DNA from 3 places in the Streptomyces sp. NPDC002092 genome. Region 1 is predicted to be linked to each of the others. Evidence: riboswitches for the same ligand, from Rfam matches in the RefSeq annotation. Region 1 holds a riboswitch; each other region holds the start of a gene.

What was found. A riboswitch is a leader RNA that binds a small molecule or an ion and turns the genes downstream of it on or off. The one in region 1 is predicted to bind cyclic di-AMP.
Region 2: linked by a shared signal. The riboswitch ahead of ACWCRD_RS36990 (M23 family metallopeptidase) and the one ahead of ACWCRD_RS41445 (transglycosylase SLT domain-containing protein) in region 1 are both predicted to bind cyclic di-AMP.
Region 3: linked by a shared signal. The riboswitch ahead of ACWCRD_RS27775 (M23 family metallopeptidase) and the one ahead of ACWCRD_RS41445 (transglycosylase SLT domain-containing protein) in region 1 are both predicted to bind cyclic di-AMP.

Annotation. Positions count from the first base shown of each region.
Region 1 is NZ_JBSFDG010000029.1:66,911-72,805, reverse strand. It holds gene ACWCRD_RS41455 (CHRD domain-containing protein) at 252-1,199, opposite strand; gene ACWCRD_RS41450 (polyprenyl synthetase family protein) at 1,371-2,381, opposite strand; cyclic di-AMP (ydaO/yuaA leader) riboswitch at 3,060-3,228, shown strand; gene ACWCRD_RS41445 (transglycosylase SLT domain-containing protein) at 3,233-3,715, shown strand; gene ACWCRD_RS41440 (HAD family hydrolase) at 3,837-4,700, opposite strand; gene ACWCRD_RS41435 (NAD(P)-binding domain-containing protein) at 4,835-5,895, opposite strand, start outside.
Region 2 is NZ_JBSFDG010000020.1:146,474-152,368, forward strand. It holds gene ACWCRD_RS36975 (alginate lyase family protein) at 1-838, shown strand, start outside; tRNA gene ACWCRD_RS36980 (tRNA-Met) at 939-1,012, shown strand; gene ACWCRD_RS36985 (PP2C family protein-serine/threonine phosphatase) at 1,143-2,228, shown strand; cyclic di-AMP (ydaO/yuaA leader) riboswitch at 2,393-2,549, shown strand; gene ACWCRD_RS36990 (M23 family metallopeptidase) at 2,562-3,587, shown strand; gene ACWCRD_RS36995 (aldo/keto reductase) at 3,696-4,646, shown strand; gene ACWCRD_RS37000 (PrsW family intramembrane metalloprotease) at 4,659-5,895, opposite strand, start outside.
Region 3 is NZ_JBSFDG010000012.1:232,946-238,840, reverse strand. It holds gene ACWCRD_RS27785 (M16 family metallopeptidase) at 1-680, shown strand, start outside; gene ACWCRD_RS27780 (M16 family metallopeptidase) at 677-2,065, shown strand; cyclic di-AMP (ydaO/yuaA leader) riboswitch at 2,269-2,465, shown strand; gene ACWCRD_RS27775 (M23 family metallopeptidase) at 2,478-3,242, shown strand; gene ACWCRD_RS27770 (GntR family transcriptional regulator) at 3,429-4,121, shown strand; gene ACWCRD_RS27765 (HPr family phosphocarrier protein) at 4,262-4,543, opposite strand; gene ACWCRD_RS27760 (bifunctional acetate--CoA ligase family protein/GNAT family N-acetyltransferase) at 4,752-5,895, shown strand, end outside.

The DNA.
Region 1 (5,895 bases):
CTACCTCCGTCGTCGGCGGCGGCTTGTCCAACTCGTGTGTTTCTGTTGTCCACCCCGAGCCGCCATTCTCACCCGAATCGGTGATCAGTGGTGATTTCCGTGGTTTCCATCTCACCAAATCGGCCAGGAGGAAGCGTCAGCCCCGGGGGCCAACTCCGTGTACATCTGGGGTATGACGCGAGAGGGCGACGCCTGCCCCGACCCGTAGGGGTCGTAGGGGGAGGACGTCGCCCGCCCGAGGTGAGCTCCCGTCAGTTCCGCAGGAAGACGTAGTCCGCCCGGTACGGGACTCCTACGATCGCGCCGGGCGTGCAGGAGCCGGCCGGGGCCACTCCGCCCACGGTGTTGAGCCGCAGGATCTCGGCGGTGTTCGCGAGCAGGCCGTGGTGCTTGCCGGACCGGGTGGCCTTGAGGTCGAGCTCGGGGATGTTGCCGTCCCCGTTCGGTGTCTTGGACAGGACGGCCCCGGTCACCGCGCTGCCGTCCGGCGCGACCCACTGCGGCGTACCGGAGTTGGGCGCGACGAAGGAGTGCCGGATGCCGCCGCCGAGCAGGGCGCCGACGTCCCGCTGGGCGAAGGCGTAGCCGCCGCCGGCGGCGGGCTTGCACTCGTAGATCTGCTTGCCCTTGATCACGGACGCCTGGAAGTTGTGCAGGGCGTCACGGAAGCCGAAGGCGGCGACGGTGACCTTGTGGAGCTGGCCGCGGACGGCTCCACCGGGGAAGTCGGTGGTGTGCAGGTTGGCGTAGAACGAACCGGGGTCGGACTTGAGAGCGGCGAGCAGGGCGGCGTCCTTGACCTCGACCGTGCCGGTGACGCTGTGCCGCCTGCGGTTCTTCAGCAGGTCGGTGAAGTCGACCTTGACGCCGCCGTTGGTGCCCCTGGCGCCCTGGTGGATGTGGAGCATGGTCGGTTTGCCGGTGCCGCGCCAGGTCACGGCGACGGACACCTTGTCGTCCTGCACCTTGATGAACTCGAGAGCGGCGCCGTCCTGGTCGCCGACGGCCGGACCGCCCGCCACGGGCACCTCGTTGGCCCCGCGCAGACTGGCGGCCAGAAGGGTTCCCCCGGTCCCGTCGGACACGGCCCCTCCGGTGGCGTGGGCCGGGATCACCGCGACGGCGATCCCCCCGGCGGCGGCCACCGCGACAGCTGCGGCCTTCAGGCTCTTACGGCGCTTCGAGAACGTCGTCTTCATGCCCATGATTCTGTTTTCTCCCCGTAGACCGGCCGACACAGACCGGCCGACACCCCCTGCGTCGGCCTTCTGGGTAGCACTACGGAAGTGATCCGACTCTGGACTCAGTCCAGGTTTGTAATGTGCATCACATCACCCGGAGCGCAGATCAGAGGCCGCTCGGCCGACAGCTCAGCCGGCCCGGTGCACCACGGCGTCGCACATCTCCATCAGCGCGAGCTTGGCGTCGCACTCCGTCAGCGGAGCCAGCGCCGCCCGCGCGTCCTCCGCGTAGCGCACCGTGTCCCGACGCGCCTGCTCCAGCGCGGGGTGCGCCCGCAGTCCGGCGAGCGCCTCGGCATGCCGCGCGTCGTCGCTCAGGTCGGAGTCCAGCAGCTCGCACAGGGCGATGTCCTCGGCAAGCCCCAGCCGCGCCGCCCGCTCCCGCAGCCGTAGCACCGGAAGCGTGGGGACTCCCTCACGGAGGTCGGTGCCCGGAGTCTTGCCGGACTCGCGCGACTCGGAGGCGATGTCCAGTACGTCGTCCGCCAGCTGGAAGGCGACTCCGAGCCGCTCCCCGTACTGCGTGAGCACGTCCACGACCGTCTCGTCGGCGCCCGACATCATCGCCCCGAAGCGGCACGACACGGCCACCAGCGAGCCCGTCTTGCCGCCGAGCACGTCCAGGTAGTGGTCGACCGGGTCCCGGCCGTCCTGCGGCCCCGCCGTCTCCAGGATCTGCCCGGTGACCAGGCGCTCGAACGCCTCGGCCTGCACCCGGACCGCCTCGGGCCCGAGGTCGGCGAGGATGTGCGAGGCGCGCGCGAACAGGAAGTCGCCGGTGAGGACCGCCACCGAGTTGCCCCAGCGGGTGTTGGCGCTGTCGACGCCGCGCCGCACGGCGGCCTCGTCCATCACGTCGTCGTGGTACAGCGTCGCCAGATGGGTCAGCTCCACCACCACGGCCGACGGCACGACCCCCGGCGCATACGGGTCGCCGAACTGGGCGGCGAGCATCACGAGCAGCGGCCGGAACCGCTTCCCGCCCGCCCGCACCAGGTGCTGGGCGGCCTCCGTGATGAAGGGCACCTCACTCTTGGTGGCTTCGAGCAAACCTTCCTCGACGGCCGCCAATCCGGCCTGGACATCGGCTTCCAGAGCCTGGTCCCGCACGCTCAGCCCGAACGGCCCGACGACGGTCACGAGGGGTCTCCTGTCTGCTGGTGTCTACTGGCGGTTACACGGTTTGTCGATAGGTCGCTGACATCACTCAAGTCAGCGTATCCGGTCACCTTTCGATCACCGATGCCGCCCACCCGTCCAGCCCGGGCGGTATCGGATCACGACCGGTATGTTTTTGATCAACCGATAAGAACGAATATCTATCGACTTGTCTATCGGGGTGTCGGCCGACGCGCCTCTCGGCGTGCCTCCCGGCGCGTCCGCACGAGTCGGCACGCCCGATCGCCCCTCCCTCACGAAACGACTCACGAGGACCTCCGGATCCCGGCACCGGGTGCTCGACGGGCGACCGTCATGACAACGACGTGCACCACACGCCAGGTTCCGCTTCCGCCCCCATGTGGCGATGAGCGGCTGGTTGACCACGAGTTGAGGCCATTGCCCCATTTGCCGTTCTTGCGGATGCCGGTGACTTGACTCACACGGCAGTGCGGGCCGACGAGCGCCGCGCTCGCGCCGCTTCCCCTCCCCCGTACGCGAGTTGAGCCTTGGCAACCGCAAAGGATCAAGTGCCTCATAAGCCTCAGACCAAGGTCAATAGGTGTGATCTGTGAAGTCGACACTTGTTCCCGCCATGTGCTCTCGCATACGTTCCCGGCCAGTCGGGTGGACGCCGAATCCTGCCGCCGCCCGGGCACGACCATCGACCAACTGACTCGCACGGCAGGAGCGGGGGAACCAGGTAGGCCGCCGGACCGGGCATCGCCCCGGGCCGGCTAGGGGTGAAGTCGCGTTGCCGTAGGGCGGCGCGGCCGGGCATCTCCCGCCCGAACCCGACAGCTCACCTCGCAGGCGACGGAGAGGATCCCGCCATGCCTGCAACAGGTCAGCACCGCCGCCCCAGAAGCAACCGTCTCGCCCGCAAGCTCGCCGTCACCGGGACGGGCGCCGCCGTTCTCGCCCTTCCGCTCATCGGGGCGAACAGCGCGTCCGCGGCCACCCCGACCGTGGCCAACGTGAAGTCGATGGGCTACGCCGACAACCTCGACGGATGGATCCGGGGCGCCCTCCAGGTCATGAAGCAGAACGGGATTCCCGGGACGTACAACGGCATTTACCGCAACATCATCCGCGAGTCCTCGGGCGACCCGGCCGCCATCAACAACTGGGACTCGAACGCGGTCGCCGGCACCCCCTCCAAGGGACTGCTGCAGGTCATCGACCCGACGTTCCTCGCCTACCACGTGCCCGGCACGGCTATGAACCCCTTCGACCCGATCGCGAACATCACGGCCGCCTGCAAGTACGCCGCCGCGCGGTACGGGTCGATCGACAACGTCTTCGGCGCCTACTGAGCGCTCCGCTGGAAGTGCCACGCAGGGCTGTCGGCCTTCAGCGGCACCATCGCGGCTGGTCGCTCCCCCACTGTCGAACCTCGCTCGAGCGGGGGGAGCCCCATCGCGGCGGAGCCGCACATCAGACCCAGCCCCGCGCCCCTTCAGGGCGCGGCTGAACTGCAGCGAGCTCCCCGGACTCGAAGAACAGTCGCTCGAGGACGACGGCGATGCCGTCGTCCTCGTTCGACAGGGTGATCTCGTCGGCCACCGCCTTGAGTTCGGTATGGGCGTTGGCCATGGCGACGCCGTGGGCGGCCCAGTCGAACATGGGGATGTCGTTGGGCATGTCGCCGAAGGCGATCGTGTGCTCCGGGCCGAGTCCCAGGTGCGCGGCGGCCAGTGCGAGGCCCGTCGCCTTGGTGATGCCGCATGGCTGGAGTTCGACGGTCCCCGGCCCCGACATGGTGACGGTGGCCAGCGAACCCACCACAGAACGCGCCGTCGCCGCCAACTCGTCGTCGGACAGGTCGGGATGGCGCAGCAGCACCTTGCTGATGGGTTCGCACCACAGGTCGTCGCGCCGGTCGACCCGCACGGCCGGCAGCGTCGGATGCGGCATCAGGTAGCCCGGTTCGATGAGGGTGAGTCCCTCCACACCGTCCTGGTCGACAGCCGCGTACACCTGGCCCACCTCGGCCTCGATCTTGCCGAGGGCGGTCTCGGCCAGCTCCCGGTCCAGGGTGACGGACCACAGCAGACGGTCCGCGCCCACGTCGTACACCTGCGCGCCCTGCCCGCACACCGCGAGCCCCCCGCCGCCCAGTTGGTCGAAGAGCGGCCGCACCCTGGGGGCCGGCCGGCCCGTCACGACCAGGTGCCGGGCGCCGGCCCCGGCGACCCGTGCGAGAGCGGCGAGGGACCGGTCGGAGAGCGTGTCGTCGCCTCTGAGCAGCGTGCCGTCCAGGTCGGTGGCGATGAGTGCATATGCGGTGGGTGCGGCCATGATCAGAGAATACGGACAGGACGCCCCACCGACTCATCGCGAACCGGACGACGGCAGATTGCCCCACCGTCCCTCGCTCAACTCGCCTATCCTTGTGGGCTCTTCATCGTCAGGCAGGGGCCCGTGACCGCTGCCTAGCCGTGCGCTGCCGCCAGGTGTTTGGCCAGCCTCGGAGAGGCGAACTCGGTGCCGCACACGAAGCGCATGACCGGGCCGTACGACGCCGCGGCCGGCAGGCCCGTGAAGTACAGGCCGGGGACCGAGGAGACGTATCCCGCGCCCAGTTTGGGTGTGCCGCGGCTCACCGCGAGACGCGTGCGCAGTTCGTGGCCGAGGAAGTCCATGGCCGCGATGTCCACCCGGTATCCGGTGGCCGCGATGACATGGTCCGCGGACATGTCCAGGATGCGGCCCGCGTGGGTGCGGACCGTCAACTTGGGGCTGCCGTCGGCCGCGTCCGCCCGTACGATCCGGTCGACTTCGCTGACCTGCACCTTCCCCTCGAAACGGTCGCGCAGCCACCATGCGCCGAGCGGACCGAGGACGCGCCGCACCAGGTAGTGGCGGGCCTCGGCCGGCAGATAGCGGTAGGGGTGCGGGTAGTAGCTGAGGGCCCACAGGGACCAGGCGCGGCCGAAGGGCGACTCGGGGCGCAGCTTCGGCTGCTTCCACGGCGGTGCGCCGAAGGCGACCCTGCCGCGGCCGCGGGAGACCACCCGCACCTGTGCGCCCGCCTCCGCCGCCAGCGCCGCCGTCTCCAGCGCGGACTGGCCGGCGCCGATCACGATCAGTTCCTTGCCGGCGTAGCGCGTGAGGTCGTGCTGCTGGGAGCTGTGGGAGACCGGGCCCGTGGGGGTGGGTCCGTCCGCCGCGGCGGTGGCCAGTTCGGCCGGCAGGTACGCGAGGCCGGACAGGCCGGTCGCCACGACGACCGCGCGGGCGGTGAACAACTCGCCGGAGTCCAGCTTGAGTTCGAAGCCGCCGCCCTTGTGGCGGTCCACCGACACCACCCGCACCTGTTCCAGTTCGGGCACCAGCTTCTGCTGGAACCACTCGCCGTAGGCGATGAAGGTCTCGACGGGGATGATGTCCTCGTCCGTCACCAGCCGCCTGATGCCGGCGGCGTCGCAGTAGTCGGCGAGTGTGTGGCCCTGCTGCGGCGCGTCCAGACTGGAGGCGACCGGGGTCGACTTGA
Region 2 (5,895 bases), on a different contig from region 1:
CGAGCGGCAGCACGCCCTCAAGGCCCGGGAGATCATGGACGCCTGGTCGGCGCAGCTGAAGCGGCACACGGCGCAGGACGCCCAGCTGCAGTCCTCCTGGGCCGGGTCGACCTGGGCGCGGGCCGCGGAGATCATCCGGTACGCACCGGGCGCCGGCTGGCCCGCCGACCGCGTACGGCGGTTCACGGCCATGCTGCGCACCGCCTACCTCCCCGAGGTCACCAGGGACCTTCCCGACTACAACGGCAACTGGGACCTCGCGATGACCGACGCCGCCATCGGGATCGCCGTCTTCACCGACGACCACAAGACCTTCGACACCGCCGTCAAACGCTTCCGCGGCCTGGTGCCCGACTACTTCTATCTGCGCAAGGACGGCAAGATCCCGCTCACCCCGGCCGGCTCCGACGCCAACACCGTGCAGAAGCTGGAGACGTACTGGTTCAAGGAGACGAAGTTCGAGGACGGCATCGCGCAGGAGACCTGCCGCAACTTCAAGCACGTCGGCTACTCCCTCGCCGCCACCGCGCACATCGCCGAGACCGCCTGGCACCAGGGTGTCGACCTGTACGGCGACGTCAAGGACCGGCTGAAGGCGGCCCTCGACTTCCACGCCCGCTACGAGATGGGGGCCAAGCCTCCGCGGTGGCTGTGCGGCGGCAGGGTCGTCGGGAACATGGGCCCCGACCTGGAGGTCGCCCTCAACCACCTGGAGAACCGGCTCGGCACCCCCGTCCCGGCCGCCCACAAGCTGGTCGAGCAGACCCGCCCGGCCGGCACCGACGACCTCTTCGTCTCCTGGGAGACCCTCACCCACGCGGACAACCCGGCCGCCTGACGGAGGCCCTGCGGACCCCCGAAAAACGCAGGTGAACGGGAGCGGAGACAAACCCTGGCGCAGACAGCCCCGCGGATGGCGTATGCTGGTTACACAACGACGCGGGGTGGAGCAGCTCGGTAGCTCGCTGGGCTCATAACCCAGAGGTCGCAGGTTCAAATCCTGTCCCCGCTACTCAAGGCTCAGGGCCGGAGTCCAGTCACTGGACTCCGGCCCTGAGTGTTTCCCCCGGTCGGGGGCCTGAGTGTGCTCCCCCGGTCGGACCATCCGGCTCGCCCCGCGCCGCCGCACCGGGAAACCTGGAGTGGTGGAGCAGGAGGGGCCGATCTCATACGCACGCACCTTCGTGCGGCTGCTCCCGGCGCTGCTGATCGTCGGCGGGACCTTCTACGACTACCTCACCCCGTCGCGGTTCACGGCCGGCCCCCTCTTCACCGCCGCGCCCCTGGTCGCCGCCCCGCTCTACTCACGCCGCGGCACGGTCCTCACCGGCCTCGCGACCGTCCTCGTCGTCACCGCGATCCACGCCCAGGTGGGCATCCTCCTCCAGGTGGAGGCGATCACCGAGCTGGCCACCATCGCGACGGTCTCCGTCCTGGCCGTCCTCATCAACCTCCTCGTCCGCCGCAGCCGCGAGGAGCTCGCCTCGCAGCGCGAGATCGCCGAGGCCGCCCAGCGCGCGGTGCTGCCCGAACCCGCCGAGCAGATCGGAGGGTTCGCGATCGCGGCACGGTACGAGGCCGCGCAGGCGGACGCGTCCATCGGCGGCGACCTGTACGCCGTGCAGGACAGCCCGCACGGCGTACGGCTGGTCGTGGGTGACGTGCGCGGAAAGGGGATGGGGGCGGTGGCCGCCGTGGCCGTCGTCATCGGGGCGTTCCGGGAGGCCGCCGAGCAGGAGGCCACGCTGGAGGCGGTCGCGCAGCGGCTGGACCGGGCGCTGGCGCGCGAGGCGGCGCGGCGCGAGGGCATCGAGTTGTTCGAGGGGTTCACCACCGCCGTGCTCGCCGAACTCCCGCACGGCGAGGGCGTCGTCCGTATCGTCACCCGCGGCCACCCGCCCCCGCTGCTGCTGTGCCCCGACGGCACGGTGCACACCCTGCACGCCCGCGAGCCCGCGCTGCCGCTCGGCATGGCCGACTTCGGGAGCCGGCCCGACCGAGCGGAGGAGATCGCGTTCGGCAGCGGGGCCACGCTGCTGCTGTACACCGACGGGCTGTCCGAGGCGCGGGACGAGAAGGGGCGGTTCTTCGAACCCGCGGACCGGCTTGCCGGCCGGGTCTTCCACGAGCCCGCCGCGCTGCTCGTCACCCTCGCGCGGGAGGTGCGCAGATACGCCGGCGAGGCCATGGCGGACGACATGGCGCTGCTCGCCGTACGACGGCCCTGAGGTTCCTGAGGCGCGGTCAACTCGCCCGTTTTTCACCGTTCATGCGCCGTCTGTCCAGGTCAGAAAGGTTAATGATCAAGCGGAACACCTTGGAAACGACACCCCGGGTCTATTAACGTTCGATAACGCAGCGCGGTCGTCCCAGCCGTCACAAGAGGCGGCTCCGTGCGCACGCGCCGAATCCCGCAAGGGAACCGGGGAACCACCACCCTGGGGTGAATCGCGCCGACACCGCCGTGGCAGCACGGCAGGTATACGCGCGTAGGAGACCTTCCTGCTCCGAACCCGTCAGCTAACCCGGTAGGCGAGAAGGAAGGAAAGGAGCACGCCCACGTGGCGTCCAACCCGCCTGCCCCACAAGCCCCGTTCGTGCCAAGCACCGAACCCTTCGGATTCGCCGGCCGACGCACCGACGAGGGCCCCTGGGAGGAGTGGAATCCCACCGAGGACTCCATCGCCCCCATCCGCGGCCGGCACCGCGTCGCCAAGCAGCGCGGCGGGGGACTCGCCCGCAGCTCCACGGTCCTGGGCGTCGGCGTCATAGCCGCCGTCGGCGCGGGCGGCATGGCCAGCGCCAACACCGGCAAGCCGCCGGTGTCGATCTCCATGCCCGATCTCGCCTCCGTGAGCCATGTGTTCGGCGGCGGCTCCGACGCCCCCAAGGGCTCCGCGACCGCGCTCAGCGATGTCGCCACCACCTCCGTCGGCACCGCACAGGGCGCCAGGGGTGCCGGTGAGGCGCTGCGCGACCGGATCATGGCGCAGGCCGCGTCGCAGCAGGTCCAGATCGACAGCAAGAGCCAGGCGGCCGGCGAGGCGGCCCTCGCGAAGCAGATCGACGACGCCGCGGCCAAGGCCGAGCAGGACGCCGCGGCCAAGGCCGCCGCCGCGAAGGAGAAGGCGGAGGCGGCGGCCAAGCAGGCAGCCGAGGACGCGAAGCTCGCGGAGCTGGCCAAGCAGTACACGCTGCCGGTCGTCTCCTACACGATCACCGGCACCTTCGGTCAGGCCGGCTCCATGTGGTCCTCCGGCTACCACACGGGCCTCGACTTCGCCGCCCCCACGGGCACGCTCATCAAGGCCATCCACTCCGGCACCATCACGCAGGCCGGCTGGGCGGGCGCGTACGGCTACCGCACGATCCTCACCCTCGACGACGGTACGGAGCTCTGGTTCTGCCACCAGTCGTCGATCAGCGTCAGCGTCGGCCAGAAGGTCAGCACGGGTGACGTCATCGGCCGCGTCGGCGCCACCGGCAACGTGACCGGCCCGCACTGCCACCTCGAGGTTCACCCCGGCGGCCAGGCCACCGGCATCGACCCGATGCCGTGGCTGCGCAGCAAGGGCCTCAACCCCTGACACCCGTACGCTCTCCGTCCGTACCCGGAGTGCCGTAGTCCGCTTGTTTACGGGATTTTTGCGCCCGCCGCGGAAGACCGGCCCCCGGGGCGGGCGTTGACGTAGACCATGACTTCTCCTTCTCTGCGCAAGCTCGGCTCCTCCGGCCTCGAGGTCTTCCCGCTCTCCCTGGGCGGCAACGTCTTCGGCTGGACCGCCGACGAGCCCACCTCCTTCGCCGTGCTCGACGCCTATGCGGCCGCCGGCGGCAACTTCGTCGACACCGCCGACTCCTACTCGGCCTGGGTCGACGGCAACCAGGGCGGCGAGTCCGAGACGATCATCGGCAAGTGGGTGAAGGCGCGCGGGAACCGCGACGACGTGGTCATCGCGACCAAGGTCAGCCAGCACCCCGACTTCCAGGGCCTGTCCGCCGCCAACATCAAGGCCGCCGCCGAGGCCTCGCTGCGCCGCCTCGACACCGACCACATCGACGTCTACTACACCCACTTCGACAAGCCCGAGGTGCCGGTCGAGGAGATCATCGGCGCGCTCGACGAGCTGGTGAAGGCGGGCAAGGTCCGGCACATCGCCGCGTCCAACATCTCCGCCGACCGGCTGCGCGCCTCCCTGGAGTTCTCCGACCGCGAGGGCCTGGCCAAGTACGTGGCCCTGCAGCCGCACTACAACTTGGTCTCGCGCGACACGTACGAGGGCGAGCTGCAGGACGTGGCGGCACGCTACGGCCTCGCGGCCGTCCCCTACTTCTCCCTCGCCTCCGGCTTCCTCACCGGCAAGTACCGCCCGGGCGCGAAGGTCGACAGCCCGCGCGCGGGCGGCGCGGCCAAGCACCTGGAGTCCGAGCGCGGGCAGCGGGTCCTGACCGCCCTCGACGAGATCGCCCAGGCCCATGACGCCCCGGTCGCCACGGTCGCCCTGGCCTGGCTCGCCGCCCAGCCGACGGTCGCCGCCCCGATCGCGTCCGCGCGGACGGTCGAGCAGCTCCCGGCGCTGCTGGCGGTGGGCGAACTGACGCTCACCGAGGCCGAGGTCGCCCGCCTGACGGAGGCGTCGGCCTGACCCCCTCGGGTCCTACGACCGGTACGGGTTGTACGCGGGATTCGGCACCGCCGGGTACCCGTACGCCCCGTACACCGGCCAGGGCGGCGGCGCCACCGGCACCGGGGGCGCCGTCATCCGCGCCGCGTGGTCCAGCGCCGGGCGCGCCACCTCGCGGCGGCGCCACAGCTCGTGCAGCAACTCCCGTTCCCTGACGACGAAGTCGGCGCCGGCGCGGCCACGGCGCCCCCGGTGCCGCAGGAAGGCCAGGGAGGTCGCGTACGCCTCGTACCGGGCGACCTCGCGTGCGGCGGGCTTGCCGAGGTGCTGGGCGGCGTGTTCGCGGGCCAGCCGGCGGGCCCGCATCGAACCGAGGGCGTAGGGCTCGGCGGGGGTGAGCCAGCCCGCGACGGCGTAGGCGGGCAGTTCCTCGCGCACGGTGCGCAGTTCGCGCTGGCGGGTCCAGATCACCAGCCAGGTCAGCAGGCCGAACGCGGGCACCATGAAGGCCGCGTACACCGCGAAGAAGCCGTACTCGCCGAAGTTCGAGGAGCCGTTCCAGATCGCGTGCATGCTCATCGCGAGCAGCAGGCCGCAGAGCGGGACGAGGACGCGCCGCAGGTGCTGGCGTTCCGCGGAGAGCGCGGCGACGCCGAAGCCGATGCCGGTGAGGACGGTGAACAGCGGGTGCGCGAACGGGGACATGATGATGCGCACGAAGAACGTCGCCGCGGTGACGGAGGCGATGCCGTGGCCGCCGTTGAGCCGGTCGGTGCCGAAGGCGGTGCCCAGGTAGAGGATGTTCTCGGTGAACGCGAAGCCGGTGGCGGTGACCCCGGCTATCACCACCCCGTCGACGATCCCGGTGAAGTCCCGTCTGCGGAACAGGAACACGAGCAGGACGGCCGCCGCCTTGGAGGACTCCTCGACTATGGGCGCTATGACGGTCGCGCCGAGGGTGTCCGCGCTGGACGGGTCGGCGGTCGCCGTCGCTATCCACTTCGTGGCGAAGCTGTTGGCGACGATCGCTATCAGCGCGGCCGCACAGGCCCCCCAGGCGAAGGCGAACAGCAGATTGCGCCAGGGGCCGGGGGCGACGCGGTCCAGCCAGCGGAACGCCGCCATGAGCAGCGGCACGGGCAGCACGGCCAGCCCGAGCCCCACCAGGAACCCCTCGGTGCCGGTCTGTTCGCGCACCAGGGCGAGGATGACGAGCCCGGAGAGCGCGAGCAGGGTGACGAGCGCGCCATACCGCACCGCTCTGCGCTGC
Region 3 (5,895 bases), on a different contig from region 1:
TGCCCGAGATCATCGGTGAGCAGCTGCGCGAGGTCATCGAGGAGGAGGTCCCGGCGCGCGCCCTGATGGCGGCCTACCGGCTGCCGCAGGACGGCACGCGCGAGGCGGACGCCGCCGACCTGGCGCTCACCGTCCTCGGCGGCGGCGAGTCCTCCCGCCTGTACAACCGGCTGGTACGGCGCGACCGTACGGCCGTCGCGGCCGGATTCGGCCTGCTGCGGCTGGCCGGAGCGCCCTCCCTCGGCTGGCTGGACGTGAAGACCTCCGGGGACGTCGAGGTGCCGGTCATCGAGGCCGCCATCGACGAGGAGCTCGCCCGGTTCGCCGCGGAGGGCCCCACGGCCGAGGAAATGGAGCGCGCCCAGGCCCAGTTGGAGCGCGAGTGGCTGGACCGGCTCGGCACGGTCGCGGGCCGCGCCGACGAACTGTGCCGCTTCGCCGTCCTCTTCGGCGACCCGCAGCTCGCCCTCACCGCCGTCCAGCGCGTCCTGGAGGTGACGGCCGAGGAGGTCCAGGAGGTCGCCAAGGCCCGCCTGCGCCCCGACAACCGCGCGGTGCTCGTCTACGAGCCGCTCTCGCCCGAGTCCGCGGAGCACACCCAGGACGAGGACTTCCCTGAAGACCCCGAGTCCGAAGCCACGGTGGAAGCCACCGACCAGAACGAGGAGGCGGCCAAGTGACCGAGCTCGCCACGATGCAGTTCCACCCGCAGCCCCGGGCGGGCGAGGCCAAGCCGTGGGCCTTCCCGTCCCCCGAGCGCGGCGCGCTCGACAACGGCCTGACCGTTCTGCGCTGCCACCGCCCCGGCCAGCAGGTCGTCGCCGTCGAGGTGCTCCTTGACGCACCTCTGGAGGCCGAGCCGGCCGGTTTCGAAGGCGTCGCCACGATCATGGCGCGGGCCTTCTCGGAGGGCACCGACAAGCACTCCGCCGAGGAGTTCGCCGCCGAGCTGGAGCGCTGCGGCGCCACCCTCGACTCGCACGCCGACCACCCGGGCGTACGTCTGAGCCTGGAGGTCCCGGCCTCCCGTCTCGCCAAGGCACTCGGTCTGCTCGCCGACGCCCTCAGGGCGCCCGCGTTCGCCGACAGCGAGGTCGAGCGGCTGGTCCGCAACCGCCTGGACGAGATCCCGCACGAGCTGGCCAACCCCTCGCGCCGTGCCGCCAAGGAGCTCTCCAAGGAGCTGTTCCCGGCGACCTCGCGCATGTCGCGCCCGCGCCAGGGCACCGAGGAGACGGTCGAGAAGATCGATGCGGCGGCCGTACGCGCCTTCTACGACCGCCATGTCCGGCCCGCCACGGCCACCGCCGTCATCGTCGGCGACCTCACCGGCATCGACCTGGACGCGCTGCTCGGCGACACCCTGGGCGCCTGGACCGGCTCCAAGGCCGAACCCCGCGCCGTGCCGCCGGTGACCGCCGACGACACCGGGCGGGTGATCATCGTCGACCGTCCCGGTGCCGTCCAGACGCAGCTGCTCATCGGCCGCGTCGGCGCCGACCGGCACGACCGCGTGTGGCCCGCCCAGGTGCTCGGCACGTACTGCCTCGGCGGCACCCTCACCTCGCGCCTGGACCGCGTCCTGCGCGAGGAGAAGGGCTACACCTACGGTGTGCGCGCGTTCGGCCAGGTCCTCAGGTCCGCCCCGGACGGCTCCGGTGCCGCGATGCTCGCCATCAGCGGCTCCGTCGACACGCCGAACACCGGCCCGGCGCTCGACGACCTCTGGAAGGTGCTCCGGACCCTCGCCGAGGGCGGCCTCACCGACGCCGAGCGCGATGTCGCCGTACAGAACCTCGTCGGTGTGGCGCCGCTGAAGTACGAGACCGCGGCTGCCGTCGCGAGCACGCTGGCCGACCAGGTCGAGCAGCACCTGCCCGACGACTACCAGGCCACGCTGTACCAGCAGCTCGCCGCGACCGGCACCGTGGAGGCCACCGCGGCGGTCGTGAGCGCCTTCCCGGTGGACCGCCTGGTGACGGTTCTCGTCGGTGACGCGGCGCAGATCAAGGAGCCCGTCGCGGCGCTCGGGATCGGTGAAGTCACCGTGGTGTCGGCCGAGTAGCGGCACGCGCGCGTGGGAGGGCCCTGGTGAGGGATGCGTCACCAGGGCCCTCTTATGTCCGAATTGGCAGAGAATCGAAGGAGAGTTGCCTGTCTGCCCTGTGGGATGCGCTACAAACGCCGTGATCCGTTTGGGGATTGAAAGCGGCCCCGCTTAGCGTCTTCCGGGCTGTCCGTCAGGCACCGCGCCGCATCCGCGGCACCGGACAGCCATCGCCGAGTCCCCGTACGGCGCGAGCCAGGGGAGCCGGGGACCCGCCCTCCTGTCGCCGCCTTCGCGGCTGGAGGGGCCCAAGTCCCTGGGGTGAATCGGACGCCCGCGCGTGCAGCGAGGGGGTCCGTAGGAGACCTTCCTGCTCCGAACCCGTCAGCTAACCCGGTAGGCGAGAGGGAAGGAAAGGACCAGCCACCACATGGCGTTCACGCGCGCCACCGGGAAGCACCGTCGTCCCGCACGGATGCACCGCACCACCACCCGTGCCGCCGGGGTCGCGGCCCTCGCCGCCACCGGCGTCATCGGCAGCCTCGCAGCCCCCGCGCTCGCCGCCGACAACGCCGTCGAGCAGACCGGCCTCACCCCCGTCATCACCATCGGCAACACCATCGCCGACAAGATCGACGCCCAGGCCGACGCCCAGAAGCAGGCCGCTGAGGAGGCCGCGCTCAAGAAGGCGGCCCTGGAGGCGGCACGCGAGAAGGCCGCCGCCCAGGCCAAGCAGGAGCGCGAGGCCAAGGAGCGCGCCGCCCGCGAGGCCGAGCGCAAGCGCCTCAACACGTTCGTGGCGCCGATATCGAACTCGTACGTCTCCACCGGCTACCGGGCCAGCAGTTCCCTGTGGTCCTCCGGCAGCCACACCGGCATCGACTTCCACGCCGCGAGCGGCACGGCCGTCCACGCGGTCGGCGCCGGCACCGTCGTGCAGACCGGCTGGGGCGGCGCCTACGGCAACCAGATCGTGATCAAGATGAACGACGGCACGTACACCCAGTACGGCCATCTGTCGTCCATCGGCGTCTCGGTGGGCCAGACGGTCACCCCGGGCCAGCAGATAGGCCTCTCCGGCGCGACCGGTAACACCACCGGACCGCACCTGCACTTCGAGGCCCGCACGACGCCCGAGTACGGCTCGGACATCGACCCCGTCGCCTACCTGCGCTCGCATGGCGTGAACGTCTGACGACGGATCGCAGGATCTGCTGAAGCCCCGGCTCCCGAGCCGGGGCTTTCGGTGTTTCTGCCGCCCCGCTGTCCAAAAAATATCCATGGATTCCAACCCGCCGTCGGAAATTCCGGCTCCGTGCAATAGAGTCACCGATACACGTCAATCATCGACGTTTCACGGGGATTAAGTCGGAGGTCGGTCATGCGTATTCCGGCGCACTCGGTGTGCACGGCGATCCGGGACGACATCGTCGCCGGTGTCTACGAGCGCGGCAGCCGCCTCACCGAGGAACTCCTCGCGCGCCGCTACGGCGTCTCGCGCGTCCCCGTGCGCGAGGCCCTGCGCACCCTGGAGGCCGAGGGCTTCGTCGTGACCCGGCGGCACGCGGGCGCGTGCGTCGCGGAACCCACCGAGCAGGAGGCCGCCGACCTGCTGGAGATGCGCATGCTGCTGGAACCGCTCGGCGCCTCCCGGGCCGCCCAGCGGCGCACCGACGCCCATCTCAAGGTGCTGCGCGGCCTGGTCAGACTGGGCCAGGAGCGGGCCAGGAGGGGCAGCAGCGAGGATCTGCGCTCCCTGGGTGGCTGGTTCCACGAGACGCTCGCCCAGGCCTCCGGCAGCCCCGCGTTGACCTCGATGCTGACCCAGCTGCGCCACAAGATCGCCTGGATGTACGCGGTGGAGGCGCCGGCCAACCCCGTGGAGTCCTGGGCGGAGCACGGCGCGATCGTCGACGCCGTGGCCCGCGGCGACAGCGAGCGCGCGCGGGTGGTGACGACGCTGCACACCGAGCGTTCGAGCGCGGTGCACCGGCTGCGGTTCGGCGGCCCGGAGCGGGCGAACGGTGTGAGGAACTCGCAACATGCCGTAAACATGTCGGGCCTGCGGCATTAACACGCGCGCCGTATACAAAGAGGGAACAATTCGCGGGGGCATTATTTCTGCTGCCCGCGATCGATAATTCCACCGCCCCTGCGCGGAAAAAGCAAAGGGCCCGCCCGGCAATTCGGACGAGCCCTTCTGTGGTGCCGTGATCAGACGGTCTCGGGAAGCTCCTCGAGCCCCTCGGAGACCAGCTTCGCCAGCCGGTCGAGGGCGACGTCCGCACCCTCGGCCTCGGAGGCGAGGACGATCTCCTCGCCGCCCTGGGCGCCCAGGCCGAGAACGGCCAGCATGGAGGCCGCGTTGACGGGGTTTCCGTCGGCCTTGGCGATCGTCACCGGGATACCTGCGGCCGTGGCGGCCCGGACGAAGATGGAAGCGGGGCGGGCGTGGAGGCCCTCGGCCCAGCCGACGTTGACGCGGCGCTCAGCCATGTGATGCTGCCCTTCAGAGTCTCAGGGTTGTCTAGACCAGTTTCCCACACGTGAAACGTCTCCGGAGCGGTTCTGTGTCCCGTCCGGGGTGGGCGGTCGGGCCGCGGCCTCGGCCCGACTTCCGTCCTTGTTCTCTTCTCGACGGACTGCCGTGTTCTCCACAGACTGCCTCGCGCCGTTGTCAGACGCGAGCCGTACTCTGGGGCCCATGCAGACCTCGCCGGACCGGCACGAGTACCCCGCCCACTGGGAGGCCGACGTGGTGCTGCGCGACGGCGGCACCGCGCGCATCCGCCCCATCACCGTTGATGACGCCGAGCGCCTAGTCAGCTTCTACGAGCAGGTTTCGGACGAGTCGAAGTACTACCGCTTCTTCGCGCCCTACCCTCGTCTGTCCGCCAAGGACGTCCACCGCTTCACGCACCACGACTTTGTGGACCGGGTGGGACTCGCGGCCACGGTCGGCGGCGAGTTCATCGCCACCGTACGCTATGACCGCATCGGTGCCGACGGCATGCCCGCCTCGGCCCCGGCCGACGAGGCCGAGGTCGCCTTCCTCGTGCAGGACGCCCACCAGGGGCGCGGTGTCGCCTCCGCCCTCCTCGAACACATCGGCGCGGTCGCCCGGGAGCGTGGCATCCGCCGCTTCGCAGCCGAGGTGCTGCCCGCCAACACCAAGATGATCAAGGTGTTCACGGACGCCGGGTACACCCAGAAGCGCAGCTTCGAGGACGGCGTCGTACGCCTGGAGTTCGACCTCGAACCCACCGACCGCTCCCTCGCCGTCCAGCGTGCGCGTGAGCAGCGTGCCGAGGCGCGGTCCGTACGACGGCTGCTCATGCCCGGCTCGGTCGCCGTCGTCGGTGCGGGCCGCACCCCCTCAGGCGTGGGCCGCAGCATCCTCGACAACATCCGGGACGCAGGCTTCACCGGGTCGCTGTACGCCGTGAACAAGGCGCTCCCCGAAGACGTCAAGGAACTCGCCGGCGTCCCCGCCCACCGCTCCGTCCGGGACATCGACGCCCCCGTCGATCTCGCGGTCGTCGCCGTGCCCGCCGAGCATGTCCTTGAGGCGGTCACCGAGTGCGGAGAGCACGGCGTGCAGGGACTCGTCGTCGTCTCCGCCGGGTACGCCGAGAGCGGGCCCGAGGGGCGCGAGCGCCAGCGCGAACTCGTACGGCACGCGCGCACGTACGGCATGCGGATCATCGGGCCGAACGCCTTCGGGATCATCAACACGTCCTCCGAGGTACGACTCAACGCCTCACTCGCCCCCGAGATGCCCCGCCCCGGCCGGATCGGTCTGTTCGCCCAGTCCGGCGCCATCGGCATCGCGCTGCTGTCCAGGCTGC